DNA from 4 places in the Pseudovibrio sp. WM33 genome. Region 1 is predicted to be linked to each of the others. Evidence: predicted binding sites of a transcription regulator. Region 1 holds the regulator's gene; each other region holds the start of a gene.
What was found. The regulator LexA, encoded in region 1, represses DNA repair genes until DNA is damaged. The targets are predictions, from matches to a motif close to TGTTCNNNNTGTGTTCNG.

Region 1 (7,625 bases):
TTGGCACAGGTGGTGACGCATCCGGCTCCTATAACATTTCAACCTGCACAGCCATTGTTGTGGCGGGCTGCGGCGTGACCGTTGCAAAACATGGCAACCGGTCCCTGTCCTCCAAATCCGGTTCAGCAGAAGCACTTGCCGAGCTTGGCATCAACCTGGACCTGGATGCGAACGGCATCAGCCATTGCATTCATGAGGCCGGTATCGGCTTCATGTTTGCACCAAACCACCACAAGGCCATGCGCCATGTCGGCCCGGCCCGCATTGAGCTGGGCACCAGAACAATCTTCAACCTGCTAGGCCCGCTCGCCAACCCGGCAGGCGCAAAGCGCCAGATGACAGGCGTATTCGCACAGCAATGGGTTGAACCACTCGCCAACACCCTTCAGGAAATGGGCACCGAAAAAGCCTGGATCGTCAACGGCTCCGATGGAATGGACGAAATCACCACCACCGGAACCACCTTTGTCGCCGAACTGAAGAACGGAAACATCAACACCTTCACAGTGTCTCCTGAAGATGCGGGCCTGCCGCTTGCAAAGACAGACGATCTGAAAGGCGGCGATCCAAAAGAAAATGCTCAGGCACTGCGCGAAGTGCTGCAAGGAGCAAAAAACGCTTACAGGGATATCGTCCTGCTCAATTCAGCGGCCTCCCTTATCGTCGCAGATAAGGTCTCCACCCTCACTGAGGGTGTCCAGATGGCTGCACAGGCGATTGACCAAGGTGCAGCCCTTTCCCGACTGGACAAACTTGTTGAAGCCTCCGACGCTGCAACAGCTGCCAATATGAAACTCTAAGACCACGGATCCCATGTCAGAAATCCTTAAGAAAATCGAAGCTTACAAACGTGAAGAAATTGCTGCTGCCAAAGCGCAAACTTCGTTGGCTGATCTGAATGAGGCGATTAAAGCAGCAACACCAACACGCAGCTTTGCAGATGCTTTGAAAGCCAAGCATGCGAACGGTGAGTACGCCCTGATCGCAGAGGTTAAAAAAGCAAGCCCATCCAAGGGATTGATCCGCGCTAATTTCAACCCGCCCGCACTCGCCAAAGCCTATGAAAACGGTGGTGCAGCATGCTTGTCCGTATTGACGGACACACCATCTTTTCAGGGCAAACCAGAATATCTCGTCGCAGCTCGCGCTGAAGTCTCTCTGCCAGTTCTGCGCAAGGACTTCCTTTATGACACCTATCAGGTTCATGAAGCACGTGCATGGGGCGCTGACTGTATTCTGATCATTATGGCAGCTGTTAGCGACCAACTGGCCAAAGAGTTGGAAGACGCCGCATTTGGACTGGGCATGGATGCGCTTATCGAAGTGCATGACGAAGCTGAGCTGGAACGCGCGCTAAAGCTCTCCTCTCCGCTTGTTGGCATCAACAATCGCAATCTAAAAACCTTCGAGACATCTCTGGAAACCAGCGAGCGGCTCGCACCACTGATCCCGCAAGATCGGATCATTGTTGGCGAAAGCGGCCTGTTCACTCCAGAAGACCTCTACCGAATGGAAAACTCCGGTATCTCCACCTTCCTCATCGGCGAAAGCCTGATGCGTCAGGAGGATGTGGAAACCGCAACCAAAGCTTTACTTAAACGCTAAAAATCAACTGCTTGGCAAAAGCAGACACCTGAACAAACTGTGTCCAGAGGCAAGAAAATGTCAGAACTTTCTCCAAAACTCACTCACTTAGATGACAGCGGTGCGGCTCATATGGTCGACATTTCGGAGAAAGAGGTTACCTCACGCATTGCCCGTGCAGGCGGTCAGGTAAAAATGCAGCCTGAGACTCTGGACATGATCCTTTCAGGCAACGCCAAGAAAGGCGACGTGCTCGCAACGGCACGCATTGCTGGCATCATGGCGGCCAAGAGAACTCACGAGCTGATCCCGTTGTGCCATCCTCTGGCGCTTTCCAAGGTTCAGGTGGACTTCACACCCAATCCTGAGCTGCCAGGAATTGAGATCGAAGTCTTTGCAAAAGTATCCGGCCAGACTGGCATCGAAATGGAAGCACTTACAGCCGCCTCCGTTGCCTGCCTGACAATTTACGACATGGCAAAAGCCGTTGACCGTTCTATGGAGATCGGTGAAATCCGGTTGCTGGAGAAGAAGGGCGGCAAGTCCGGTCACTATCTGGCTGAGGAGGATAACTCCCGATGAGCTTGATCAGTATTGAAGAAGCGCTGGACCGCCTCCTGAAAGATGTGAATCCGACCGGTACCGAGCAGCTTCCACTACTTGAAACCGGAGAACGCATTCTGGCAGAAGATGTTGCTGCAACGAGAACGCAGCCTCCATTTTCGGCCTCAGCAATGGATGGGTATGCTGTCAAAGCTGCTGATACGGTCGATCCAGAGACTGCTTTGAAGGTCATTGGAGAAGTTGCTGCCGGGCATAACTTCGATGGCACGCTGCAAGCCGGAGAAGCTCTGCGCATCTTTACAGGTGCGCCTGTTCCAGCAGGCGTCGACGCGATTTTAATGCAGGAAAACGCTCGCCGTGACGGGGATAACCTGTTTTGCGAGGAAGCCGTTTCTGTTGGTAAGTTCATCCGCCCAGCAGGCCTCGACTTCAAAGAAGGTCAAACCCTCCTGAAGGCAGGCGCGCCACTCGGCTTCCGTGAGTTATCGCTTGCAGGCGCCATGAACCACGCAGCCTTGCCAGTACGCAAAAAACCGGTTGTTGCGATCCTCGCAAATGGTGATGAACTCGTAGAGCCAGGCCAGGTACCAGGTCCGAATCAAATCATCGCGTCCAATCAGGTCGGCATCGCAGAATTCGTCAGAAACTGCGGTGGAACGCCAATGATGCTGGGCATTGCACCAGACCAACCTGAGGAAATCGCGGCACGCGTGAAGCAGGCCATTGAAGCGAAAGCCGATGTACTGGTGACACTCGGCGGTGCCTCTGTGGGCGACCACGATCTCATTCAGGACGTGCTGGGCGCTGAAGGCATGGAGCTAGGCTTCTGGCGCATCGCCATGCGCCCGGGCAAGCCCCTCATGGCCGGTGCCCTTGGCCCGATGAAAGTCCTCGGCCTTCCTGGCAATCCAGTCTCCAGCCTTGTATGCGCACTCCTCTTCCTCGGCCCGCTTCTGGACAAGATGTTAGGCCGCACGGTCTCTGTGACAAATCAAGGCGTTACCAAAGCAACTCTGGCAGATGATTTGCCTACAAATGATATGCGCCAGGACTACCTGCGCGCCAGTCTGGACACAGACGAACACGGAGATCTGATAGCAACACCGTTTGGCAAACAGGACTCTTCCATGCTTGCCTTGCTGACAAAAGCAGATGCCCTGATCATTCGTCCACCACACGCACCAGCTGCAAAGGCAGGTGAAAAAGTGGACCTGCTCAAGCTACGCTAAATCCAGACATCAGAAGTGGGCAACCCCTGCCCACTCACCCACCAGAAACCAAATCCCCCAGTTCTAGCAGGGCTTAACCTCAACAAACCCATTGCAGAACACAATGAGAACAGGTAGAGTACGTTCGTGTTTTGTCCTTCCAATCGCAGAAGTTGAAGTCTTTCAGCTTCTTGGAATTACAAAACTGCGATTGGTCAGGAATGACCGCTCACTTTCAATCAGCGCCTTAGGAGCGAACGGGGATAAAAGATGCTTACACAGAAGCAACACGAGCTTTTGATGTTCATCCATCAACGCTTGAAGGAAGCCGGTGTTCCGCCCTCCTTCGATGAGATGAAGGACGCGCTGGACCTCCGTTCCAAATCCGGCATTCACCGGCTGATCACAGCTCTGGAAGAGCGCGGCTTCATTCGCCGCTTGCCGAACAGAGCTCGTGCACTTGAAATCCTCAAACTGCCAGACTCCATTTCTCCGGGCCTGAAGCCTGCCGCTAAGGAAAAAGGCTTTGCACCTGAGGTGATTGAGGGCTCCCTGAGCAAGAAAGTAGCAACGCCGCCACCTCCACGCACCACATCACCAGACGAAGTGCCAACGCTGGAAATCCCGGTCATGGGCCGCATTGCTGCAGGCGTACCAATCGAAGCAATCCAGACACAAAGCCATACCATCGCAATGCCTGCTGATCTGATGGGTCGCGGTGAGCATTATGCGCTGGAAGTCAAAGGCGACTCCATGATCGATGCCGGTATCTTCGATGGGGATACCGTGTTGATCAAACGTGGTGACACGGCTGATAACGGCGAAATCGTTGTGGCGCTGATTGATGAAGAAGAAGCAACCTTGAAGCGCCTGCGCAAAAAAGGCGCCTCAGTCGCGTTGGAAGCGGCCAACCCCGCCTACGAAACTCGCATCTTCGGCCCGGGCCGCGTCCACGTTCAAGGCAAGATGATTGCGCTCTTCCGCCGCTATTAAATCATTGGTTGCCTGAGGCAATTTTGGATTCCAAGGTCTGCGCTGAGCATCATATGCCCAGCGCACTTTTTTTATTCTTTCCCCGCCCTTAGCGCCAGCTGAGAGCCAGATGTAAGCTGAACCTCGTTCTCCGAAAATCTTCTGGTCGATAACCAGCTCAGCCCGGCAAGCCGGAGGCGCCTGAACCTGTGTGATGACGATGGTGGCAAGATGGCAGTCAGCCTCCAAAACATCAACTGCTTTGGACTGCGCCAGCAGGATAGGTTCTGAACTTACCCTCTCTCCCTCCGCAGGCTGCTGAGGGAATATCTCAATCACACAGCCGCGCTCATCACAGGACCGATCTGAAGCCCTCACCTTGTGCTGCTTGAACGAACCCGCTGAACCCCCACCAGCGCGCAACAGGCTGTCAGCAGCAAACGACATACGCGAGGACGTCAGTCGAAACGCACCATCCTGCCCATAATAAGCAATGTGCTTGCCCGCATCTGCAATCATCAGATCAGGCGCCTTGCCACCGGCAAACATCAGGACACTCACCGTAAATGCCGGAAGTGAAAGCCATTTCAGGCGCAGCGGCGTCACACACAGCACGACAATCGCTAGGATCACGAGCAGATACCCTGGAGCACTGGCAACCCCGAGACTGGTCAGCCCCTCACTGAGTGAGCTCACCCAGTAGGCAGCTTTCAGCACCAGCGCCAACCCAGCCTCCATCCCTTGCAGAAAGAACGCATCCGCACCAAACGGGATCGCCAACAGACTCAATAACCCAAGGGGCATAACCACAAAAGTCACCAATGGCATAGCAAGAATATTCCCCAGAACTCCATAAGGCGCAACCTGCTCAAAATGCATCGCCGCAACTGGCCCCGTGGCAGCACCTGCAATCAACGAGGTCAACGCACAAGCTAGAATCCACTTTAAGATTACACGACTAACCTTCTGAAACCATGAGGTATTCCGTCTGCGCGAACTGTCTCGATCACCGAGCAACCAATCCTTCCCAAGCATATAGGCTGAGAGCAAGGCGAGCACTGCAATGAAGGACATCTGAAACCCGGGAGCCAGAACCTCCTCCGGCCTCAGGCTTAAAAGCACAAGGCAAGCCAGCGCCAGACCACGCAGACTGAAGGCCCGCCGACCAAGCAGACCCGCGCATAAAATCATCGCCGCCATCAAAAAAGCCCGCTGCGTTGCCACAGAAGCTCCTGACAAACCAAGATAAACAATCGCCGCAATCAGTGCTGCCACGCTGGCATAAACGTGAATATGTCCTTTCAGCGCAAGCGACTGGCTGAGGGATAGGATCAGGCGGGCACCAAGGAAGACCAGAGAGGTCACAAGTCCCATATGCATGCCGGAGATAGCGAGCACATGAGCAAGCCCTGCATTGCGCAAGGCATCCTTGTCAGCGGTGGCAAGATAGTCTCGCTTGCCCACCAGAAGTGCAACAGCAAACGCACTTTCCGGGCTGTTATCCAACACCCGCCGGATCCGCTGTGCTATCCCACTGCGCACACGCTCTATCCCTTGCAGAAAACTTGTGCCCTCTACCTGTGCCACAACAACCGGTTTGGAAAGCGCATAGCCGACTGCACCAATCCCACTGAAAAACGCAGTTCGGGCAAAGTCATACCCACCGGGGCGCACCGCACCTCCCGGCGGCAACAACCGAGCCTTCAGCTGCATCCTGTCCCCCATCACGGGTGCCTCTTTCATCCCCTTGATGCTAATCCGGATGCGATAAGAAAGAAGAGTTACGCCCTTCTGCGAAAGTGTTGTCACATCTGCAAAAATGACGGAGTAAGCCCCTTTGCCAGAATGCTTCACTCCAGCAACCACACCCTCCACTTTGCGTGTAACCGGGCGCTCCAGCGGGTCACCGCGCGCATACTCCACGCGCAAGTCAGCAAGGAAGAACCCGGCAGTAAAGAACAAAAGCGCGGTCAGCCCAACCGTTAACCGCCCGATCTTCCAACGACGAAAAGCGAATACTCCCAATAAGATAAAAGGAGTTCCGCTTAAAACACTGTAAGGCTCTGCGGGGAGTGAGAAATAAACCAGTACACCAGCCAAGTGGCAGAGCGCATACCAGAGGATGCCATGCCCCTTGTTCCAATCCTGTACCAGAGCAGAGCGGGCATAACTCATGACAGCTGGCCAATCCGGCCTCAGCACGAAACCCAGCAGCTCACGTATCTTTTGGACCACATCACGAAGCCTAAGGCGCTGTTTCTCTTCAGCAAAACGCGTGCTTGCGTTGCTATGTGCGTTTTTTGCGTTGGTTTGCGTTTTTGTGCGTTGCTGTGTGACTCGTCCAGCAAGCGCCGTATCGGTCTCAAACAGCACAGAAGAAAACTTATCCTCCTCAAGGCAAAGCTCACCTATTCTGGGAGCACAGCCACCAGATTGCGTCTTGTCTGAGGATGATTGCCCCTCGCGCACCCTTAAGTCCCTTTCTGCCACTTGGGAACTTTTCAATGCTATGATACACAGCCCGCAGAGGTACGGCGCCCCGCCGTAATTACCCCAAACTATTCGAAGTAACTTGAAACTTTTCCGGAACACCTATGACTAAACCTGTTGTGACGCGCTTTGCGCCTTCTCCTACTGGCTACCTGCATATTGGCGGCGCCCGTACAGCCCTGTTCAACTGGCTTCTGGCAAAACACAGCGGCGGTAAAATGCTGCTGCGCATTGAAGACACCGATCGCTCCCGCTCCACCGAGGAAGCCGTAGACGCGCTTCTGGACGGTCTGTCCTGGCTGGGCATCGACTGGGACGGCGAGCCGATCTCCCAGTATGGCCGCGTTGACCGCCACCGCGAAGTTGCTGAGCAGATGGTCAAGGACGGCACTGCGTACTATTGCTACTGCTCCCCGGAAGAAGTGAACGAGATGCGCGAGAAGGCCCGCGCAGAAGGTCGCCCGCCGCGTTATGACGGCACCTGGCGTGATCGTGACCCTTCTGAAGCACCGGAAGGCGTCGCCCCTGCCATTCGCCTGAAAGCACCGCTCGAAGGTGACACCATCGTGGAAGATCAGGTTCAGGGCACCGTCAAGTTCGCCAATAAGGATCTGGACGACCTGATCCTCGTGCGTTCTGATGGCAACCCAACCTACATGCTGGCTGTTGTGGTAGACGACCACGACATGGGCGTCACCCACATCGTACGTGGTGATGACCACCTGACCAACGCAGCACGCCAGTCCCTGATCTACAAGGCTCTGAACTGGGATGTCCCGGTCATGGCGCACATTCCGCTGATCTATG
Region 2 (7,625 bases), on a different contig from region 1:
GTATGATCCGTCAGCAGTCAGCCGGGATTTATGCATGGTTGCCGCTTGGCCACCGTGTGCTCAACAAGATTCAGCGTATTGTTGAAGAAGAGCAGAACCGCTCCGGTGCTGTCCAGCTGCTTATGCCAACCATTCAGCCTGCTGACCTATGGCGCGAAAGTGGCCGCTATGATGCATACGGCAAAGAAATGCTGCGCATTGAGGACCGTCATGAGCGTGAAATGCTTTTTGGCCCAACCAATGAAGAGATGATTACTGACATCTTCCGCAGCTATGTGCGCTCCTACAAGGACCTGCCGCTGAACCTTTATCATATACAGTGGAAGTTCCGCGATGAAGTGCGTCCTCGTTTTGGCGTGATGCGTGGTCGCGAGTTCCTGATGAAAGATGCTTATTCTTTCGATCTGGACAAAGAGCGGGCAACAGAAGCCTACCGCCGCATGTTCGTGGCTTACCTGCGTACCTTTGCGCGTATGGGTCTGACAGCAATTCCTATGAAGGCTGACACTGGGCCTATCGGCGGCGATCTGTCTCACGAGTTCATTGTGCTGGCAACTACCGGTGAGAGCGAAGTGTTCCTTGATAAGGACATCCTTGGTCTGCCAACACCGGCTGAAGACATCGACTTTAATGGCGATCTTTCCGGTATTATTGAGCAGTGGACCACGCCTTACGCTGCCACTGATGAAATGCATGATGAAGCTGCCTTCGAGGCTGTTGCAGAAGATAAGAAGGTTTCTGCACGCGGTATCGAAGTTGGCCACATCTTCTACTTCGGCACCAAATACTCCGAGCCTATGGGCGCGAAAGTGATGACTGCTGAAGGCAAGGAACAGCCTGTTCACATGGGCTCCTACGGCATTGGTGTGTCCCGCTTGCTGGGCGCGATCATTGAAGCGTGCCATGATGATGATGGCATTGTCTGGCCAAAAGAAGTTGCGCCGTTCCATGTTGGTTTGATCAATATGAAGGTTGGTTCTGAGTGCGATGACGTTTGTGAGAGCGTTTACGCAGAGCTGGAAAAGGCTGGCGTTGAAGTTCTTTATGATGACCGCAAGACCAGTGCAGGCCAGAAGTTTGCAAGTATGGATCTGATTGGTCTTCCATATCAGCTGGTTGTTGGCCCTCGTGGTCTGAAGACTGGTGAAGTGGAAGTTAAAGACCGTGCAACTGGTGATCGCGAAATGTTGACCCCGGAAGCAGCTGTCAACAAACTGATTTCTGCCTTAAAAGGCTGATATCAGCGAAGCTTGGGGTAACTCAGTAGCTTCAATGGTATGTTAGGTGCCGGCGGCCTTTCCGCTGCCGGGCCTTTTTGCCAGAGCTTATGGCACTTGCTCTTCATGCTCCCTATATTCCACGGGGTAGTTGAACAGGCGGAAACGGAGAATAGTCTAGTATGACGGCAGAGATTCAGGCGGCTCAACCCGGAAAAAACCGGTGGTTTGCACCCTTTGAGTGGATGCTGGCAGGGCGTTATCTGCGCTCCAGACGCAAAGAAACTTTCATTTCTATTATTGCCGGTCTGTCCTTTTTGGGCATCACTTTGGGCGTTGCAACTCTGATCATAGTTATGGCGGTGATGAATGGGTTCCGCACGGAGCTGCTGACCAAAATTCTTGGCATCAACGGACACGTCCTTGTGCAGCCCATCGATAGCCCGCTCAATGACTATGAGGCGACCTCGGTCAAGCTGGCTGGCATCGACGGTGTTGATTTTGCTATGCCGTTTGTTGAAGGGCAGGCGATGATCTCCGGACCAAGCGCTGATCTGGGTGCTTTGTTCCGTGGTGTTCATAAGGCTGATCTTGATAAGCTGGATCTGGTATCCGGGAACGTTTTGCTTGGAACGCTGGATGGGTTTGATGATGGTGAAGGTGTCGCCATTGGCTCCCGCCTTGCTCGCCAGCTGGGTGTTACTGTTGGTGATACGGTGCGCGTGATTACTCCGCGTGGCAGCATCACGCCGATGGGGATGACCCCGCGGGTGAAGGGCTATCCCGTCTCCGCGATCTTCCAGATTGGTATGAGCGAATATGATGGCACGATTGCCTTCATGCCGTTTAATGAGGCGCAGCTCTATTTCAATAAGGAAGGTCTGGCGACGGGCATTGAGGTCTATGCAGACGACCCGGATGCTGTTGGTCCGCTGCGACCTGTCATTGAAGAAGAGGCTGGACGGCCTGTGTTCGTTTCTGACTGGCGCCAGCGCAATATGACGTTCTTCTCAGCGCTTGAGGTTGAGCGTAACGTGATGTTCCTGATCCTTACGCTGATTGTTCTTGTGGCCGCTTTGAATATCATTTCCGGCATGACCATGCTTGTGAAAGATAAGGGCCGTGATATTGCCGTGCTGCGTACGATGGGTGCTACCCGCGGTGCGGTGATGCGGATCTTCATCATCACGGGGGCCAGCATTGGAACCATTGGTACGTTTGCCGGGTTTATTCTGGGTACTGTGGTGTGCTGGAACATTGAGAGCATTCGTCAGGGGATTTCCTGGTTGACCTCGACCGAGCTGTTCTCGCCTGAGCTTTACTTCCTTTCAAAGCTGCCGGCTGAAATGAATCCGAGTGAGACGACCAGTGTTGTTATTATGGCTTTGGTCTTGAGCCTGCTTGCTACGATTTACCCTGCCTGGCGCGCAGCCCGGCTCGATCCTGTTGAGGCTTTGCGCTACGAATGATGAATAAACCAACAAAACCGGTTGCTGGTGTTTCGCTTAAGGGTGAGGAACGCGTTCCTGTTCTGAGTTTGAAGAATGTTGTCCGCGGTTATGTTGAGGGCAACAGCAAACTGGAAATTCTGAAGGGCGCTGACCTTAACCTCTATGAAGGGGAAATGGTTGCGCTCGTGGCCCCCTCTGGCGCAGGTAAGTCTACGCTGATGCATCTGGCTGGCCTTTTGGAAATGCCGCAGAGCGGTGAGGTGCTGATTGGCGGGCGGGAATGTTCCAAGCTCAATGATGATGCGCGCACTGCCATTCGGCGCACCGAGGTGGGCTTTGTCTACCAGTTCCATCAGTTGCTGCCAGAATTTACTGCGCTTGAGAACATTGCGCTGCCGCAGATGATTTGCGGACTGAAACGTCATGATGCAGAAGAGCGTGCACGCCAGTTGCTTTCTTATATGCGCCTTTCTGAGCGTGAAACTCATCGTCCGGCAGAGCTTTCCGGTGGTGAGCAGCAGCGTGTTGCAATTGCGCGTGCGGTTGCCAATGCGCCGCGTGTTCTACTGGCCGATGAGCCAACCGGAAACCTCGATCCGAACACCTCTCAGTATGTGTTTGAGGCACTGACCGCACTGGTGCGTGCGTCTGGTGTGGCGGCCTTGCTGGCAACCCACAATCTGGAAATTGCAAAACAAATGGACCGGCGGATTACGCTGCGCGAAGGCAAGGTGGTCGAGCTTCCTTAAATTGGAAATGAGAATGCGTTCCATTGAGAATCAAATGCCAGCGACCTGTTCGCTGGCATTTTTGTTTTGGGGAGATGTTCTTGTTTTGATGCCTGTTGTTCTCTCTGTCTGAATGCTCAAGCGAGGCTGGTGTTCCGCGATGCTCACCTGCCGTGTTAACGCTGGCCGGTTATGCAACTTATTGAGTTGCTGAGGGAAATGCCTTGCTGTGTTTGAACGGTGATGTCGGAGAGTTAATGCGTATACCACTCATTAACTATGAGTTAGACCCAGCCAAATTAAGGGTTGAAATAATAAGAACATTAATAGAACGTAACAGATACAAATAGGGTTCAAATTAAGGGTGTTTGTTATGTCATTTGTACTTCGTGAAGCAGCAGCATTCGGTTCTATCGTTCTTTTTGCAAGCAGCTGCCTGATGTGGGGTGATGCGCTGACCCGGATGCTTCCTTAGAAAATACTGAGGAAGAGAGGTTGGGAAACTCGGGATAACCGGTGGTGCGATTTGCCAGACAATTGCATTTTGCTTTTGGGTCCTCCAAATGAGGTGCTACTGTCGCACACACCTTGCGAACCAAAAGGCTCCAGATGTCATCTCCAGGATTCGTCCATCTCCGTGTTCACTCGGCTTATTCTTTGCTGGAAGGAGCTCTCCCAATTGGAAAGCTGCTTGATCTGGCTTCCAAGGATGAGCAGCCGGCACTGGCCATTACTGACAGCGGGAACTTGTTTGGTGCGCTCGAGTTTTCTGAAAAAGCTTTTGGCGCGGGTATACAGCCTGTCATTGGTTGTCAGATATCGGTGACCTTTGATGATCAGCCTGACGCAGTGGGAGATGAAGCCGTCAGTGATCTGGTTTTTCTTGCCGTGAATGAAGGGGGCTATGAGAACCTCATGGATCTTGTATCAAGAGCCTTTCTTGATACAGAGCCGGGGCTCAAAGCCAATGTTCCTCTTTCACGTGTGTTGGATAAATCCGATGGCTTGATTGTTCTGACTGGTGCGAGTGATGGCCCGATTAACTCGCAACTGCGAGAGGGGCATGTTGATCTTGCCAAGTCTCGCCTAGAGGTTTTGCAGGCCACATTTGGCAACCGTCTTTATGTGGAGTTGCAGCGCCACAATATGAAAGGCGAGGAGGATGTTGAGCCTGTGCTCCTGAACCTTGCCTATGATCTGAATATTCCAATTGTTGCGACCAACGAAGCTTATTTCCCTAATCCAGATGATTATGAAGCGCATGATGCACTGATCGCGATTTCCGAAGGTCGTGTTCTCGTCGAGACGGATCGCCGTCAGCTGACGCCGGACCATTGCTTCAAAACCCGTGAGCAGATGATGGAGCTGTTCTCCGATCTTCCGGAGGCACTTGAGAACTCTGTGGCGATTGCGCGGCGCTGTCATTATCGGCCGTTGAAGCGAGATCCTATTCTGCCACGCTTTGCTGGTGCGGATGCTGATGCTAGCGAAGCGGAGCGTGCTGAGGCGGAAGAGCTGACGCGGCAGGCGAAGGAAGGCTTACAGGCACGTCTCGATCTGCATGGGCTGGCACCTGACCTTGAAGAGAAAGATTACTGGGACCGTCTGGATTATGAGCTTGGCATCATTATCCGCATGAAGTTCCCTGGATACTTCCTGATCGTTGCGGACTTTATTAAGTGGGCGAAGAACGAGGATATTCCTGTGGGGCCGGGGCGTGGTTCCGGTGCGGGATCGCTTGTTGCTTGGTCACTGACCATCACCGACCTGGACCCAATGCGATTCTCCCTGCTGTTCGAGCGCTTCCTGAACCCGGACCGTGTGTCCATGCCGGATTTCGATATCGACTTTTGCCAGAACCGCCGTGAAGAAGTGATCCGGTATGTGCAGCGCAAGTATGGCCGCGAGCAGGTAGCACAGATTATCACTTACGGAACGCTGCAGGCCAAGGCGGTGCTGCGCGACGTGGGCCGTGTTCTGCAGATGCCATATGGTCAGGTGGACCGCCTAAGTAAACTGGTTCCCGGCAACCCGGCCAATCCGTGCACACTGCCAGAGGCGTTGGAGCAGGAGCCGCGGCTGCGTGAAGCAGCCAAGCAGGAGGAAGTTGTCGACCGTCTGCTGAAAATGGCGCAGAAGCTGGAAGGCCTTTATCGTCATGCGTCCACCCACGCGGCGGGGGTGGTGATTGGGGACCGTCCGCTTGAGCAATTGGTGCCGCTTTACCGAGATCCTCGTTCGGACATGCCTGTTGCTCAGTTCAACATGAAATGGGTTGAAGCAGCCGGTCTGGTCAAGTTTGACTTTTTGGGTCTGAAAACGCTGACGGTGATTGATACTGCGGTTTCGCACATCAAGAAGCGCGGCATTGAAGTTAAGATCGAAGAAATACCGATTGATGATCCCGCGACCTATAAGCTTCTGGCTGCTGGTGAGACGGTTGGCGTGTTTCAGCTGGAAAGTCAGGGCATGCGCCGCGCGATTGCTGGTATGCGGCCTGACCGGTTTGAGGATATCATTGCTCTGGTGGCGCTCTATCGCCCGGGCCCGATGGACAATATCCCGATCTACAATGCTGTGAAGCATGGTGAGCAGGAACCAGACTATCTCCACCCATTGCTGGAACCAATCCTGATCGAAACAAACGGCATTATCGTTTATCAGGAGCAGGTGATGCAGATCGCTCAGGTGCTCTCTGGTTACTCTCTTGGTGAAGCGGATTTGCTGCGCCGTGCGATGGGTAAGAAGATTGCTGCCGAAATGGAGATCCAGCGCGCCCGCTTTGTTGAGGGGGCGGTTGAGCAGAAGGTCGATAAAAATCAGGCCGGGATGATCTACGATCTGGTGGCCAAATTCGCGAACTATGGTTTTAACAAATCCCACGCGGCTGCTTATGCGCTTGTGGCCTATCAAACCGCATGGCTGAAAGCGAATTATCCGGTTGAGTTTCTCGCCGGCATCATGACGCTTGATCTGGGCAATACAGATAAGTTGAGCGACTTCCGTCAAGAAGCGGTGCGTATGGGCATTGAGGTTGTGCCGCCTTCTGTCAATAAATCCGGTGTGCATTTTGATGTGCTGGACGGCAAGATCGTTTACGCCATGGGTGCGATCAAAGGTGTGGGCGAGCAGGCGGTTGAACACATTGTTGATGTACGTGGAGATGAACCGTTTAAGGATCTGGGTGATTTTGCGACGCGTATCAGTCCAAAGGTTCTCAATAAACGTACAATCGAGAACCTCATCGCCGCTGGTGCATTTGATGAACTTAATCCGAACCGTGCGCAGTTGCTTGATGGTTTGGATCGCATCATTGGCATGGCGCAGCGAACAGAACAGAACAAGACGTCCGGTCAAAACGACTTCTTTGGCGGAGACAATGCGCCTGAGTCTTTGATCCTCAATCCGACGGATCCGTGGCTTCCATCCGAACGGTTGCAAAAAGAATATGCAGCGGTCGGCTTTTATATTTCCGCCCATCCGCTTGATGAGTATCGTGAGCTGTTTACCAAGTTGCGTGTGCAGCTGTGGAAGGATTTTGAACGCTCTGTGAAAGCTGGGTCTTCAGCGGGGCGCCTTGCAGGAACTGTGACGGCAAAGCAGGAGCGTAAGACCCGTACTGGCAACCAGATGGGCATCGTTCGTATTTCTGATCCGACCGGGCAGTATGAAGCGGTGATGTTCTCTGAGACACTGAACCAGTGCCGTGATCTGTTGGAGCCGGGGCAATCTGTTGTGCTTTTGGTGCAAGCAGATATGCGCGATGAAGAAGTCAGTGTTCGCATTTCACAGGTAGAGCCGCTGGAGAAAGTGGCGGGCAGGGTGCATCGAACCCTGCGGATCTTCCTGGGATCCAGCGAACCAATCCAGAGCTTGCAACGCCAGCTGCGTCGTGGTGGTGATGGTGAGGTGAGTTGTGTTGTGCTGCTGGATAACGGTCAGCGCGAAGTAGAGGTCAAACTTCCGGGCAACTATCAGCTCTCACCACAACTCTCTGGCGCGTTGAAGACACTGCCGGGTGTGATGGACGTTCAGATGTCCTAGGATGCTTCGGTATATGCAAAAAAGAACCCCGCTGAAGATGTTCGGCGGGGTTTGCTATTTTAGGGCATGTTGCGTTTAGTGGTGTTCATGCCAACGGCTCCGATACTAAAAGATTTTCTGTATGACCTGTTCAGCGCAGGAGTAACCAAGGTTTCTGGCGAAGCGGTCTACGCTCTTTTGTCCTT
Region 3 (7,625 bases), on a different contig from region 1:
AAGCAAATGCGATTGCACAGGTTCGCTCCCGTGCTGCAGATGTTGCAGTTCAGGCAGCTGAAACCATCGTCGCTTCCAGCACTGCCAAAGAAGAAATTCAGGATAAAGTGCTCAAGCAGAGCATCAAACAGGTTTCTGAAAACCTGAATTGATCCTCAGAATTTCTGACAAGAATATCAAAAAAGGCTCCCGAGTTTCGGGAGCCTTTTTCTTTGTCTAAACATTACTTGGCTTCAGCGTCCTGATAGCGAACTAGACATGCCATTCAGCAAGTCCCAACCGTTCTGAGGTGTCGATTTTAATTGGCAATGGGCTGTCATCCGGCTGATGCATCAAAACAACATCCGCTTCTGTGCAGTGCGTCAACAACGCTATGATGCTGCCTGAGCTGAACGCATCAGCGTGAATGGTGTTCCCGGGCACCAGAATACCGCTGCCATGTGGAACAAGGAAGTTGGTGAGAGCAAACTGATCTTCTTCAAGCTGCGTCCCTACAGTGATCACAATCTCACTCTGTTCAGAAGCTGGCATGAACACATGCGGGAAGTCATGCGTTTCAATAAAGAAACCGTTCGCCACATCCAGCCGGTACTGCGGATAGGCCTTGCCAAACTCATACTCAACAGCATTCAGATTGCCATCAAACTTCAGCGGGACTGTCTGTCCGTCATCGAAGATTTTGACCCCGAAGGCCGCCGCTATGTTATCTCGGTTAGGACTGATTGGCGTCACAAGAGGAATGTCGAGGCTTGTCTCAGCGGAGGCAAACAGTCCGCTTGCCCCAAACACGTTTCCGGGTGCAGGAACCTGTACGGTTGATGCATCCAACCATCTGCCTTGCGTTTGCAGATAAGACCCATCAGGCAAATTCGCGATATCAGCAGGGGAGGTAGCAACTGACTAGTGTGTACCAGCTGTTTCCTGAGCTGGTTAGGAACGGGGCTTTGGCAGGCAACACTGCATCTTTGCCGCCCTCCACGACGTTGTGAAGCGCATTTGTCGTCATTCCGAGTTTGTCATTCACCACGCGATGAACAGAAACTGCAGCAAGACTGGAATCCACATGCCGCTCCGGAATAGCAGGATTGTATTTTACGTTGATACCAAGATCACCAAGATGACGTTCCTTATACGTCTCTTGGTGATCAGCAGGCTTGGCAGTGTTTTGAACCGCTTGTGGTTGGACTGGGAGGGTCTCGTTCCGCACGGCACCTGTGATAGCTGGCATTTCAATGCTCCTGAATTTAGAGTTGCAATGCCGCCATGGTGTGAGCTGTTACGCCTCTGGGTTGTGTAAAAATGCACTCAAAGGCGAGTAAGTGCCGCCAGGTCATTCAACTCTGCGTTATGATGCGAGAGCATTGGGAAAGTCTGAGTGCTTGAGTCCAAAGCAGCAATGCCTCTTTTGAGTTCGCTCTAACCGCTAGTCGAAATCATTGCTGTCAGTGCGAAACGCACATTTCCATTCACAATTCTAATCGATCACATGAACACCAATAGTGGCGTCCCTAAAATAAGTGCCGACCTCACACGAATTGGGGAAAGTTCTGCCGTCCTAGGCCAAACGAGTACCTCAAGAACAACGGTTTCCTGCGCTTCCTAGTGGCATAAGTCTTGCGTGATTGAATTCTGAATTTTGCTTAAATTATGAGTTTTGATCAAATGATGAGCCACGCTAATTTTTCACTCACCAAACCACTTGCTTCTCTCAATGCTGTTCGCATTGAGGATGATGAAGTAAGGCCAATCAACGCAGAAGAAACGCGCAGTTTTATTGAGTTGGCAAATGTGGAGTCGGACAAGTTCTACACCAAAGGCACACCAATCAAGCTAGACACGAGCGGATCATCGGCGGAGATGATTGATATGCAGCGTTTACTTTTGCAAACGCAGGAAATTTGGCAAAAGCACTTTGGATGATCTACAGGCACGATTGTCACCGTCTAAGAGGTTGAAACCAACTCAGAGACGCTTTCTGTGCTGGGTTGGTCGCGTTGCTTTTACGAAGAACCAGATCGTCTGAACCCCAAGCAGAAAGATGTAGACTTTGAATATGGTGAAAGGGAACAGAGACATAGCGATTAGATCTGCAAAAATGTTTCTCTGATTCAAAGTCTTTAACTGCGGATCGTCTTTAGTCTGAAGAGAGTAACCAAACCCATCAAACTGGAAATAGACACCAAGGTGTTCTGCTTCCTGAGTGGATGCTGGAAGGTAGTGGCCGAAGCATTTCTCGACGACTTTTGGCGATTGAGTTTCGCCCAATAGTGATCCGCTGAATGAATACAGCTGGTAGCTCGGACTTGAAGCGCGCTTGTGCGTGCAATCAATGACACGAGTATCCGGAAAGATCCTGAATACTCCGGTGACTGCCGTCTTTCCTAAAAAGAAACCAGAAAGAAATCCATGCTCTCGATGGTAAATCTGTATGCGATTCTAATAGGGCACATAGGTTACAACAAAATCACCATCAACTGACAGTTCAGTATGTTCCACGAGTGGAAGTTCGACATGTGTAAGTTTGTCCCCACCATGGAAATAAGCAACTCCATGAAACAGAAAGCTCAGGAATAGAGATAGGGCAAAATATAAAAAGAAACAGCGCGCGAGTCTGTTTGTAAATAACTGGTTTAAATCGTCGGATGTCATAATATTACTCAGAAAGCATCCCTTGTCTTCAAGCTGACCGAACTACCCCTCAATCATCTCCCGAATAGGTCGGAAGGAGCAGCGGTGGAGCGGTGTTACGCCGTGTGCTGCCAGTGCTTCCTGATGTTGTTTGGTGCCGTAGCCTTTGTGTTTGGCGAAGCCGTATTCTGGGAAGTACCTGTCCATCTTCACCATCAGGCGGTCACGGGTCACCTTGGCAACGATTGAAGCGGCTGAGATGGCTAGGCAGCGGCCATCACCCTTGATCAGGGCTTGCCCTTCCTGTGGCAAGTGATGGGGCACATCCTTGCCATCAATGAAGAGCCGTTTCACCGGAACGCTGAGCGAGCGGGCGCAGGTGCGCATGCCCTGCAAGGTTGCTTCGCGAATGTTGATCCGGTCAACGGTCTGCGCACTTTGCACGCACACACTCACATCAGCCATCTCAAGGATCTGCTCAAAGAGCTCCTCGCGCTTGGCCTCTGTCAACTTCTTGGAATCGTTCAGCCCCTCTGGCAGGTTGTCGTAGTCAAGGCTGGCTGCAGCAACCACCACAGGGCCAGCCCATGGTCCACGCCCAGCTTCATCAATACCGGCAAATCGCCCTTGCAGATCTTGCTCGACGGAGCGCTCAAAGCGCAGATCCGGAGCATCAGGGAAGGCGATATCAAAGAGGGAGTTTGCAAAATACGACATGCCCCTCTTTGCCATGCAGCCCGGCAGCTTTCAAGCATCACAACACGCCTCGTCTACAGCAATGAAAGCTGCACACCGCCGCAGGTCGGCTTGATGAAATGGTCACAGGACAACTTCATTGATCGCGAGGATAAACCCTTGCTCTTGCACGCCAGCTGAAAGCGCTTTGCCAGCTGGTCAGCGTAAGGACCTTTACCCTTGAAGCGCTGCGTCCACTGAGCGTCATAGTCTTTTCCATCACGCATGGAACGCAAAAGGCTCAGCACACGCCGGTAACTGCCCGGAGCTTCCCGCAAAAGCCATTCCTTGAAGAGTTCAGAAACCTCTCGAGGAAGACGCAGCAAAATGTAACTGGCCTCTGTTGCGCCATGCTCCTTACAAACCTCAAGAATGCTCTCAAGTTCATGATCCGTCAGTCCAGGAATGATCGGAGCTGCCAGCACAGCGGTTGGAATACCCGCATCAGACAGTGCCTTGATCGCTTGCAAACGGCGAGGCGGCGTTGATGCGCGCGGTTCAAGGCTCCGCGCGATCTTCCGGTCCAGCGTGGTCACAGAAATTGCCACCTTTGCCAGATTACGCTCTGCCATTTCGCTAAGAATATCGATATCCCGCATGACCAGTGCTGACTTGGTGACAATGGTCACCGGATGGCCCGTCTTGTTCAACACCTCCAGAACATCGCGCATGATTTTGTGCGTGCGTTCAATCGGCTGATAGGGATCAGTGTTGGTGCCAATCGCAATGGGTTTGGGTTGATAAGAGGATGCACCCAGCTCCCGCTCCAGCACCTGTGCTGCATTGGGCTTGGCAAACAAGCGGCTTTCAAAATCCAGCCCTGGCGACAGGCCCATATACGCATGGGTTGGCCGCGCAAAGCAGTAGATGCAGCCATGCTCACAGCCCCGATACGGATTGATTGAGCGATCAAAAGGCAGGTCAGGAGAGCTGTTCTTGGTTATCACATGCCGTGCAGTTTCAATCTGCACTTCTGTCTTGATTGGCGGAAGTTCATCAATTGTTCCCCAGCCGTCATCCATCAGTTCCCGGCTTTCCGCCTCAAACCGGCCAGCCTTGTTGGAATGTGCCGCACGGCCCCGACCTGTCATGTTGACCGGAAGCGAAGATCCCAAAGGATCAGCGGCCTCAGTTTCGGCCCTGTGATTTTGTGCAGTTGACATGGGGCATGCACTTTCATCTTCTTATGAGAACATAAGTGGAACATTGCTCAAAATATCTGGATTTGCAAGCCTTTACTTTCCAAAGCTAAGGCAAATCACTGTAAGCTGTTGGAATGATTAGCGCACTTATTCCCACCTATAACAGCGAGCACCGGCTGGTGCTTACCCTGTCCGCTCTGGTCCCGGCTTCCGCAGAAGGCATCCTGAAAGAAGTCATTATAACCGACGAAGGCTCATCTGATGGGACCGAGATTGTCGCGGATGCCAGCGGTGCGGATTTTGTCAGCACCACCTCAAAATCTGGTTTCGCTCTGGCCGAAGGGCTCAAACGGTGCACCCGTTCCAACTGGGTTTTGCTCATCCAACCCGGCGCTATATTGCAAGTAGGCTGGCAAGCAGAAGCAGCATCCTTCATAGAGCGCGCGGAGCGGGTCGGAACCGAACGGAATCTGGTTGCTGTGTTTCCCAGCCGTACAGAAGAATTCGGCGCTGTGGCACAACTCAAGCAGAAACTTATCACCCTCACGCATCGCTTGCTGAAAGCATCATGCCACCAGCTCCCCATGCTGATCCACAAAGACCACCTGCAACAAGCTCTGGCGAACGCGTCAGGAATGAACCGGCAGGCTCAGCTCCAGAAGGTTTTGAGGGCTAGCCGGGTCCATTGGTTGAACGGTACAGTGATCTTTCAAAATACGACGAGATAACGCGGTACCAGCTTGGAGGGCTCATGGATTGGAATCAACACCTGAACCAATACTGCGAGCGCACCTCCGCTGCATTCTGGTCTGAGCCACTCAATGCAGTGAGCAACGCTGCTTTTATCATTGCCGCGCTGATTGCTCTTCAATTCTGGCTGAACGCACGTAGCAACGCAAAAAAAGCGCATTCAACGCAAACCAACGCACAAGATAACGCAGCGCTGGTCCTGATCGCTCTGCTGGCCACAATCGGGATTGGCTCATTCCTGTTCCACACCTTCGCAACCCTCTGGTCAATGCTGGCTGATGTCATCCCGATCGCGATCTTCATGCTGGTTTACTTCTACCTTGCCACGCGTCGATACATGGGTGCCAACCTCTTGATATCACTGGGCGCAACGCTGCTGTTCTTTGGGGCAATGGCATTTGGCCCAAGGTTGTTTGAGGGGATACTTGGATCCACCGCTGGCTACTTCCCGGCACTCCTCGCAATCCTGCTTTTTGCAGGCCTGACCCGCAGCAAAAACAGGCAAACATCCAACGCTCTGTTAGCCGCAGGCGTAGTCTTCGCACTTTCGATGAGTTTCCGGATTTTAGACGAACCAATTTGCTCGATTTTGCCAGTTGGAACACATTCCTTGTGGCATATTTTGAATGCAATTGTTTTGCTTATTCTAATTCGCGCATTTATACGCTTTAAGACGTATTGAGATACTGCAAAATCCTAGGCGATGGTCTAGGTTTTGCAAAACTGCGACATCTGAACCGGAAGTCATAGTGATTCCCGGTGGCGAGCCGCTCATTCACTCGGTCAGGCAAGAATAGACGATGACGGACAAAAAACGCCCTACCTCCGGCGAACTCGATGAACAAGCGCTCTTTTACCATGAGTATCCGCGCGCGGGTAAATTGGAAATTCAGGCAACTAAGCCATTGGGAAACCAGCGAGATTTGGCGCTTGCCTATTCTCCGGGTGTGGCTGCTCCGTGTTTGGCAATCCATAAGGATGAGTCAAAAGCGGCTGACTATACCGCACGTCAAAACCTTGTTGGTGTCATCTCCAATGGTACCGCGGTTCTGGGTTTAGGCGCGATTGGTCCTCTGGCATCCAAGCCGGTGATGGAAGGTAAGGCTGTCCTCTTCAAAAAGTTCGCTGGCATTGATGTATTCGACATCGAAGTTGACGAGACCAACGTTGATAAGTTCGTTGATGCAGTTGGTGTTTTGGAGCCAACCTTCGGCGGAATCAACCTGGAAGACATTAAAGCGCCAGAGTGTTTCCAGATCGAGAAACGCCTGCGCGAAAGAATGAATATCCCGGTTTTCCATGATGATCAGCACGGTACCGCGATCATCGTGTCAGCTGCGGTGCGCAATGGCATGGAGCTCTCCGGTAAAAAGCTGGATGAGATTAAAGTCGTTGCTTCCGGTGCGGGCGCTGCAGCGCTGGCCTGTCTTAACCTGTTGGTGTCCTCCGGTGTAAAGCGCGAGAACATCTGGGTTTCTGACATTGAGGGCGTTGTTTATGAGGGCCGCGAAGCCCTTATGGATGAATGGAAATCCGTATTCGCGCAGAAAACCGACAAGCGCACGCTGGATGATATCATCGAAGGCGCTGACGTCTTCATCGGCTTGTCAGCAGCTGGTGTGCTGAAGCCAGAGATGGTCGCCAAGATGGCAAAACGTCCTCTGGTGATGGGCCTTGCCAACCCGAACCCGGAAATTATGCCTGAAGATGCACTGGCTGTTCGTGACGATGTGGTCATGTGTACAGGTCGTTCGGATTACCCGAACCAGGTGAATAACGTCCTCTGCTTCCCATACATCTTCCGCGGTGCTCTAGATGTTGGAGCAACTGCCATCAACGAAGAAATGAAGCTGGCCGCCGTTGAGGCAATTGCCGCTCTGGCACGGGAAGAACCAACCGATGTTGTAGCCAAAGCCTATGGCGGTGTCACCCACACATTCGGCCCGAACTACCTCATTCCATCCCCGTTCGATAACCGCTTGATCCTGCGCATTGCTCCTGCTGTTGCAAAAGCTGCCATGGAAACTGGCGTCGCAACTCGCCCGATCGAAGACTTCGACGCCTACATGGATAAGCTGAACCGTTTCGTGTTCCGCTCCGGTATGGTGATGAAGCCAATCATCGCGCAGGCAAAGGCAGATAAGCAGCGCGTTATCTATGCTGACGGTGAAGACGAACGCGTGCTGCGCGCCGCTCAGGTGGTGCTGGAAGAGGGCCTCGCGACACCAATCCTCATTGGTCGTCCACAGGTTCTGGAAAACCGTTGTGAGCGCTTCGGCCTGCGCATTCGCCCGGGTACAGATTTTGAGTTCGTGAACCCGGAAGACGATCCACGCTACCGTTCCTATGTTGACACACTGGTGCAACTGG
Region 4 (7,625 bases), on a different contig from region 1:
CTGATCAGGCAAATAACAGGGCCGTAAATCCTATGTCGCATTCGGTACCTTTGCGGGGATAGACCCAAGATTCTATTGACAAATCGCTTAGGGTGTCATTTCTCACTCAGCCACACGCACAGATAGTAAGTATTTATACTTTATAATTACAATGCGCTGGGGTAAGTTATTGAAATCTAATACGTGGCTCGCCAAAGCTGTTGGTGTCAGAGAAAAGGTCGCCGGAAATGAAGACTTTGAACTCACATGCGACGCGCACCACAAATATGGGCGGCGATCGACTCTGGAAGCCGCGCTCAAAGGCAATAGGTCTGGCGAACAAGGTGCATTCACAGGCCGGATGGCGGCACAGCGACAGCCCGAACGGAGCCCGTTGGGACACGCAAACAGGAGGACATGAACAATGAACAAGGACATAGGCATACCGGGTGCAGGTTTCATGACTCCGACGCAGAGCCCCGGCTTTCGTTTCTGGCAAACATTCCTGAACTGGCAGAAAAACATCGATATGGTGCTTGCGCCCTACGATCTGACCCAGCCGGCTTTTGCCCTTCTGGCCGTAAGTGCTTGGCTCTCTGAGCAGAACAAGGCTGCAACCGGGCAATCCTTCGTCCGGCAAAAGGTGGTCACGGAAATGGCCCAACTAAACAAGATGCAGGTTTCGCAATTGCTCAAACGTCTGCAAGCGGGTGATTTGGTGAGCATCACGAACTATGAAATGGACCGCCGTGAAAAGCTGATCTCCCTGACCCAAAAGGGCTGGGAAACCCTGGAAAAAACGGTTCCTTTGGTCGAAGAAGTGGACCGCAAAGCTTTGGCGAACGTGAGCATAGGCTAGGTGGTCGAGTAGCCCGGCGTTGTTGCACAAATCGAAATCCGCTTACAGCTTGCCCAACCCCATAAATTTTGGGGTCATAAAACGCGCTCGAACGTAGGCCGTGCGAGAGACGTCATTTTGTTGAGCACAGCAATGCCAACTTTCGCTTCTGTCCTCTGACTGTCAAAGCTGTGTGATTTAAGTTTGTTCCCGATCACCTGCTTAAAGCGTCCCATCAGGGTTTCTCCTCGCGCGCGTTGCCCATATCCTGTCTGCTTTTGCCAAGCCATTTTGCCGTTGGTGCGAATGGAAGCAATTTCGCGGTCGCGTGGTGTCGGGTCACTCGCAATAAGAGAGCTGGGGACTGCTGTCTTGGGCGGGGGAATGATGACCTCCACCCCGTCAAAACGCTCTGCCAATTCTTGTCTGGTTGGTTCACCATCATAAGCACCATCGCCAAGAAATTTGACAACTGGGTCGTCAATCTGATCCAGCAAACCCGGTAAGGCTGTCGGATCGCCAACACTGTCTTGCGTCAGTTCCGCGCAAAGGATTTCGCCCGTGTTCAAATCCATCCCCAGATGCAATTTGCGCCAGGTTCTGCGCTTTATCTTGGTTCCATGCTTCGTTTCCTGCCATTCACCGGCTCCGAAGATCTTCAATCCGGTACTGTCGACCACCAGATGAACCGGTTCCTCTTTGGAGGTTGAGCGATGTTTTGTCAGCTTCAAACTTCCTGTTCGCCGCGACAGGGTTGAAAAATCAGGAATAGGCAGATCAAGCTGCATCAGGCCAAACAGCGAGCGAACAAACCCTTGGCATTGCCGTAACGCCAAGCCGAACACCAACCGCACCTGCAAACAGGTTTCAATGGCAAGGCCTGAGAACTTCAAAGGACGGCCGCGACCCTTGCTGTGTGGGGCAAACCAGGCTTTGGCAACGTCATCGGCAACCCAAACCGTCACATCGCCACGACGGCGCAAGCTTTCGTTATACTCCGGCCAGTTGTTGATCCGATACTCCGCTTTCGTAAACTTGTCCCGCCGGGAAGCATTGTGTTTGAATGGCATTAAAAGCTGCTTAGTTCAAAATATGTTGCCTCTACATAAAGGGCGAAGGCGCCTTTATGCAACAACGCCGATCTGAGGATGAAACTTTATTTTTATCCCACAGATACTCCCCATCAATTGAAGGATGTGGGTTGCAGTGCATCCAAGAAAGCTGAGAGGTATCGCGGTGTTGTAAAGTGTTCTATGTTTGTTTCATGGAACAGACAGTCTTCACATACGGTGCATTCACCCTCTCATATATTCAGGCAGCCATAGTTAGTGGAGGCCTTTTTGTCCTTTTGCTGCTCATCTGGATCATGAGCCTGCGCGCAAAACTGAACAGAGTGCGTGGTACATCGGTGCTGGAGCAAAAGCGGGCAGAATACACAGAAGCCGCACTGGCAGATCTGGTCCGCTCTCAGGGAGAAATGACAGGTCGCATGCAAACCATGGCAGAGGTTTTCGGCTCCCGTCAGTCAGATCTGATGCGTGTGGTGAATGATCGCCTTGATGGTCTTGGTAAAACGTTGGGTGCGTCTGTTCTGGAAACCCACCGCCAAACCCATGCCAGCCTGACAGGCCTGCAGGAGCGCATGGCACTGCTCGACAAAGCGAATAAAACCATGGGTGAGCTGGCAGGGCAGGTGACTGACCTGCAGATGGTTTTGAATGACAAACAAACTCGCGGTGCTTTTGGCCAAGGGCGTATGGAGGCAATCATTGATGACGCGTTGCCCCCAACAAGCTTCTCGTTTCAAAGCTCACTCTCCAATCGCTCCCGGCCTGACTGCCTGATCCATATGCCAACTGGCGCCCCGCCGCTGGTGGTGGATGCCAAGTTCCCTCTGGAAGCCTTCGCCGCAATCAAGGATGCAGAAACCAAGCAGGACCTGAAAGAAGCTGCTGCTCGCTTCCGAAAGGATATCTCCAAGCATCTGGAAGACATTGCAGGCAAATATCTTCTCCCGGGAGAAACACAGGACACGGCGCTTATGTTCGTGCCCTCCGAGAGTCTTTTCGCTGAGATCCACGAAGGTTTCCCTGACCTGACGCAAAAAGCTCACCGCCTGCGTGTGGTCATCGTATCGCCGTCTCTGCTTGTCCTTGCTGTGCAGGTGATCCAGTCTGTGCTGCGCGATGCTCGCATGCGTGAACAGGCTCACTTCATTCAGGCTGAAGTTGGTAAGCTCCTGCTGGATGTTGGACGTCTGACAGAGCGTGTCTCCAAACTGCAAACCCATTTTGCCCAGACCAACAAAGATCTGGATCAGATCATGATCTCAGGCGACAAAATCGGCAATCGAGCTCGCAAGATTGATGAGATGCAATTGGGCGGCAAAGCAACAGATCACGTCTCTTCAGCTGCATCACAAGCCCCACAAACAACACACCTTGCAGAAGATGAGTTGCCATCACCCTTTCAGTTTGATCGGCGGTAAGCGCCTATTTGCTCTGTAGAAGATGATCACGCAAGGCAGCAACAGCTGGACGCCTCCAGGCAGCTGAACTCCCAACAATGTAATAGGTGTTCCCTGTCATATGCCGTGCAGGGACTGGCTCGATCAGTGTCCCATCCGCCAGATCTTTCTCAATGAGCAAAGAGGGAAGTAAGGCAAGGCCAAGGCCCTGACGCGCAGCCTCCAATACCATGAAGAAATGCTCGAAGGAGAGGGAGGTGTCTCCGGGCAAGTAGCTTGAAAGCTTGTGTGCCTCCGCCCAGTATTCCCAACTGCCCAGGCGTGTGGAGTGAATGAGGCGGGGGAGACCCAGAAGATCTTTTATATTCTCCGGTTTTGCTTCTCCCAAGAGACTTGGGTGACAAACCAAAACCATCTCTTCATCACAAATCCGGAAGCTCTCCAGAGCAGGCCAACTGCCACGCCCCACAGTAAGCGCCACATCCACACTGGATGGATCCCAGTTGACCGGATCTTTATGACCAGCTGAAAAGTCGGCTGGGATGGTAACTAGATCAACGCTGATAGCAGGATAGGCCCGCTTAAAGCCTTTGATCCGCTCCATAAACCAAAGATTGGCGAGTGAGGGCAGCGTGCCGATACGCAGCTGACCAGAGACTGAGCCCTTCAGCTCATGCTCAAGATCCTCCACCAGCTTCAACGCGTTCTTGGCCTTCTGGCTCAGCAGCAACCCATCTTGAGTAAGTGCCAGCGTTTTTCCCTGACGGGAAAACAACACCAACCCCAGCTGCTCTTCCAGATTCTGAATGCGGCGGGACACAGCCCCTTGCGTGATGCCAAGCTCCCGTGCAGCGCGGGTAAAGCTCCCATGCCGTGCTGCTGCATCAAAAACAGGAAGAACGGCAAGGATCTGCGAAGTGATCGAAAGACTATGTCGGCTCATACTATGAGTTTAACTCATGTCTATGTGACTGTCATTGGCCTATCTATGAGATTTTACGTAGTTTAAAACAACTCCAGCATGAGTTTTGGGTATAGAGCCTATTCCAGGTAAGTGGCCCTCAGTGCCCCTATCAGAATACGGATTCTCGTTTGAAAGTAAGGTGAGGCTGAACATGGCGCGTCCATTCCATCTGGCATTTCCGATTGATGATCTGGAACAAACGAAGGCGTTCTACATGAGCGTGCTTGGATGTAAACAGGGCCGTGAACTTGAAGGCAAATGGGTCGATTTTGACCTGTTTGGACACCAGATGTCCGCCCACCTTCGTGAAAAATCACAATTTCCCCTTGGAGTCACTGGTGTTGTTGATGGAGATGCAGTTCCCATTCCTCATTTTGGCGTTGTTTTGCCAATGGATGAATGGAAGGTTCTTGCTGATCGACTGAAAACACATGAAACTATTGAATGGTTGCTGGAACCGAAAATCAGGTTTGAAGGGCAACCGGGAGAGCAGGGAACTTTTTTCATCAAAGATCCCTCGGGCAATGCTCTCGAATTCAAGGCATTCGCCAGTGACTCTGACATTTTCGCAACCTGAGTAGATCCCCATGGAAATTTTAGAAGCAACACATACAACACAAAATCCTGCCGAATCTGACCGGATCAAAGTCGCGCTCGCACAGATCGCTCCGGTCTGGTTGAAGCGAGAAGAAACACTGAAAAAAGTGGCTGATGCAGTAGAGCTCGCAGGCAAACAGGGCTGTCAGCTTGTCACTTTCGGCGAAGCACTGGTTCCGGGCTACCCGTTCTGGATTGAACGCACCGACGGGGCACGTTTCAACGATCCAAAGCAAAAAGCGATTTACGCGGAATACCTTGAGCAAGGCGTAGTGATTGAAGACGGTCATCTCGATGGCATCTGTGCGATTGCGAAGAAATACAACATCGCTGTGTATCTCGGTGTCATGGAGCGTGCTGCAAACAGAAGTGGTCATAGTCTCTATTGTTCGCTGGTCTACATCAACCAGAATGGTGAGATCGGCTCCTCGCACCGCAAACTGCAACCAACCTTCGAGGAGCGCCTTGCCTGGGCGCCGGGGGATGGCAACGGCTTGCGTGTTCATCCGCTGGGCCGCTTCACCGTGGGTGGCCTCAATTGCTTCGAAAATTGGATGCCTCTGTCTCGCGCTGCCCTTTATGCGCAAGGAGAAGACCTTCACGTTGCCGTTTGGCCGGGTGGGCGACACAACACCGAAGACACAACCCGCTTTGTTGCCAAAGAAAGCAGAAGCTATGTGATCTCAGTCTCTGGCCTCATGCGCCCAACAGATTTCCCGGAAGACACGCTGGAACTTGCCAAGATCCTTGAGAACAGCGATGACTTTCTCGCAAACGGCGGCTCGTGCATCTCTGCGCCAGATGGGTCTTGGGTTGTTGAGCCGCAAGTCGGTAGGGAAGTTCTGATTACAGCAGAATTGGACCATGCCGTGGTACGTGGTGAACGCCAGAATTTTGATCCAACGGGTCATTACAGCCGACCAGATGTGACGCGCTTGGTCGTTGATCGGAAACGTCAGCAACTCGCGGATTTCATCGACGCTGAATAAAATTAAGTACTCAGGCAGATTTATTGGGGCAGGGTTTTGATTAGCTTAGGTTTTATCTCTCAAAAAATTCAGTAAAGTTGAATGATCCGACCAGCTACAGGCATCCCTGCCTCATAGTAAGATAAAGATCTGAAATAACAGAATCTCAAAGCAGGTGGTGCTGACGTGCTTCATTGCCTGAATGATAGACTCTGTTGTTTGCAGCCCCGCCAAACCCGAGTGTGATCTTCGCATCTGCAAGCTGAGTATTGAAACATGGAAATTTTAGAAGCAACGCATTTATCCCACGATCCGTCCGAATCTGACAAAATCAAAGTCGCCCTCGCGCAGATCGCTCCAGTCTGGTTGAAGCGTGAAGCGACCTTGAACAAAGTGATTGATGCGGTAGAGCTTGCTGGCAAGCAGGGCTGCCAGCTTGTTGCATTTGGAGAGACACTGGTGCCGGGCTATCCGTTTTGGATTGAACGCACAGACGGTGCACGCTTCAATGATCCAAAGCAAAAAGCCATGTACGCCAAATGCCTTGATCAAGCCGTGGTGATTGAGGACGGTCATCTGAATGCTGTCTGTGCAGCAGCAAAGAAACACAGCATTTCCGTGTATCTCGGTGTTATGGAGAGAGCAGCAAACAGAAGCGGGCATAGTCTGTACTGCACACTGGTCTACATTGATCAAAACGGTGAGATCGGTTCTGCGCACCGTAAACTGCAGCCAAGCTATGCAGAACGTCTTGCCTGGGCACCGGGAGATGGCAACGGTTTGCGTGTCCATCCGCTGGGCCGCTTTACGGTTGGTGGCCTGAACTGCGCTGAAAACTGGATGCCCTTGTCACGCGTCGCCCTGTATGCGCAAGGAGAAGACCTGCACGTGGCCGTCTGGCCGGGCGGCCTGCGGAACACAGAGGATCCAACACGCTTTGTTGCCAAAGAAAGCAGAAGCTACGTACTATCAGTCTCAGGGCTGATGCGTGCTGCAGATTTCCCAACGGATACGCCAGAACTAGCAGAAATACTCGAAAACAGTGGTGAGTTTCTCGCTGATGGCGGGTCTTGTATCGCTGCACCTGATGGATCATGGGTGGTCGCACCACAGGTTGGTAAAGAACTCCTGATCACAGCAGAGCTGGATCACGCCTTGGTGCGGGCAGACCGCCAACTCTTTGACCCGACCGGCCACTACAGCCGACCGGATGTCACACGTCTGGTCGTCGATCGTAAGCGCCAACAGCTTGCTGAATTCGTCGACTCTGAATAAAACAAATCGCAGATTGATATATTACGGTGTATTTGTGAGATGAGCCTGCTGGTCTCAAATAAAAATACGCTCAACAATGGAGTGCCTCATGAACCTGGTCTTATCTCTCAAAAGCTTCAACGAACCTGAGTGGATCGACCGTTTGCAGGCACTTCTTCCCAATCGAAAGATTGAGGGCTGGAACGGCGGCGTCGCTGAGCCCGAAAAAGCAGAATATCTCCTTGCCTGGAAACCAGACCCAGCTGCCTTTGCCGCCCTGCCAAACCTCAAGGTGATCTTTTCACTGGGCGCAGGTGTCGATCATCTGACCTCATTGCCGGAACTCCCCAACCTCCCGTTGGTCCGGATTGTTGACCCAGACCTCACCAGCCGCATGACAGAGTGGGTGGTCTTCCAAACGCTTCTCCACCATCGCCAACATTTAACTTATGCCGCTCAGCAGGAGGCAGGTGTTTGGCATGGACACAGGCAATGGGCAGCAAAGGACGTACGCGTTGGTATTCTGGGGCTTGGTGAGCTGGGGTTGGACTCTGCAAA

Region 2: a site for LexA is predicted at 3,713-3,730, ahead of dnaE (DNA polymerase III subunit alpha). Genes of this name have one in related genera too.
Region 3: a site for LexA is predicted at 4,552-4,569, ahead of PsWM33_RS00525 (PA0069 family radical SAM protein). Genes of this name have one in related genera too.
Region 4: a site for LexA is predicted at 1,900-1,917, ahead of PsWM33_RS13015 (DNA recombination protein RmuC). Genes of this name have one in related genera too.

The regions. Positions count from the first base shown of each region.
Region 1 is NZ_LMCK01000022.1:22,635-30,259, reverse strand. It holds gene trpD (anthranilate phosphoribosyltransferase) at 1-800, shown strand, start outside; gene trpC (indole-3-glycerol phosphate synthase TrpC) at 814-1,605, shown strand; gene moaC (cyclic pyranopterin monophosphate synthase MoaC) at 1,663-2,166, shown strand; gene PsWM33_RS05960 (molybdopterin molybdotransferase MoeA) at 2,163-3,377, shown strand; gene lexA (transcriptional repressor LexA) at 3,627-4,349, shown strand; gene PsWM33_RS05945 (ComEC/Rec2 family competence protein) at 4,245-6,797, opposite strand; gene gltX (glutamate--tRNA ligase) at 6,923-7,625, shown strand, end outside.
Region 2 is NZ_LMCK01000091.1:20,681-28,305, forward strand. It holds gene proS (proline--tRNA ligase) at 1-1,238, shown strand, start outside; gene PsWM33_RS18130 (lipoprotein-releasing ABC transporter permease subunit) at 1,400-2,686, shown strand; gene PsWM33_RS18135 (ABC transporter ATP-binding protein) at 2,686-3,417, shown strand; gene dnaE (DNA polymerase III subunit alpha) at 4,006-7,440, shown strand; gene PsWM33_RS18145 (hypothetical protein) at 7,546-7,625, opposite strand, start outside.
Region 3 is NZ_LMCK01000002.1:84,231-91,855, forward strand. It holds gene PsWM33_RS00500 (F0F1 ATP synthase subunit B family protein) at 1-152, shown strand, start outside; gene PsWM33_RS00505 (hypothetical protein) at 253-867, opposite strand; gene PsWM33_RS27810 (hypothetical protein) at 878-1,228, opposite strand; gene PsWM33_RS00510 (hypothetical protein) at 1,666-1,920, shown strand; gene PsWM33_RS27815 (hypothetical protein) at 1,963-2,265, opposite strand; gene PsWM33_RS00520 (ribonuclease HII) at 2,692-3,345, opposite strand; gene PsWM33_RS00525 (PA0069 family radical SAM protein) at 3,399-4,526, opposite strand; gene PsWM33_RS00530 (glycosyltransferase family 2 protein) at 4,640-5,233, shown strand; gene PsWM33_RS00535 (ceramidase domain-containing protein) at 5,257-5,937, shown strand; gene PsWM33_RS00540 (NADP-dependent malic enzyme) at 6,056-7,625, shown strand, end outside.
Region 4 is NZ_LMCK01000075.1:57,292-64,916, reverse strand. It holds gene PsWM33_RS13025 (MarR family winged helix-turn-helix transcriptional regulator) at 404-838, shown strand; gene PsWM33_RS13020 (IS5 family transposase) at 913-1,887, opposite strand; gene PsWM33_RS13015 (DNA recombination protein RmuC) at 2,082-3,305, shown strand; gene PsWM33_RS13010 (LysR substrate-binding domain-containing protein) at 3,310-4,227, opposite strand; gene PsWM33_RS13005 (VOC family protein) at 4,400-4,825, shown strand; gene PsWM33_RS13000 (carbon-nitrogen hydrolase family protein) at 4,836-5,834, shown strand; gene PsWM33_RS12995 (carbon-nitrogen hydrolase family protein) at 6,090-7,088, shown strand; gene PsWM33_RS12990 (2-hydroxyacid dehydrogenase) at 7,177-7,625, shown strand, end outside.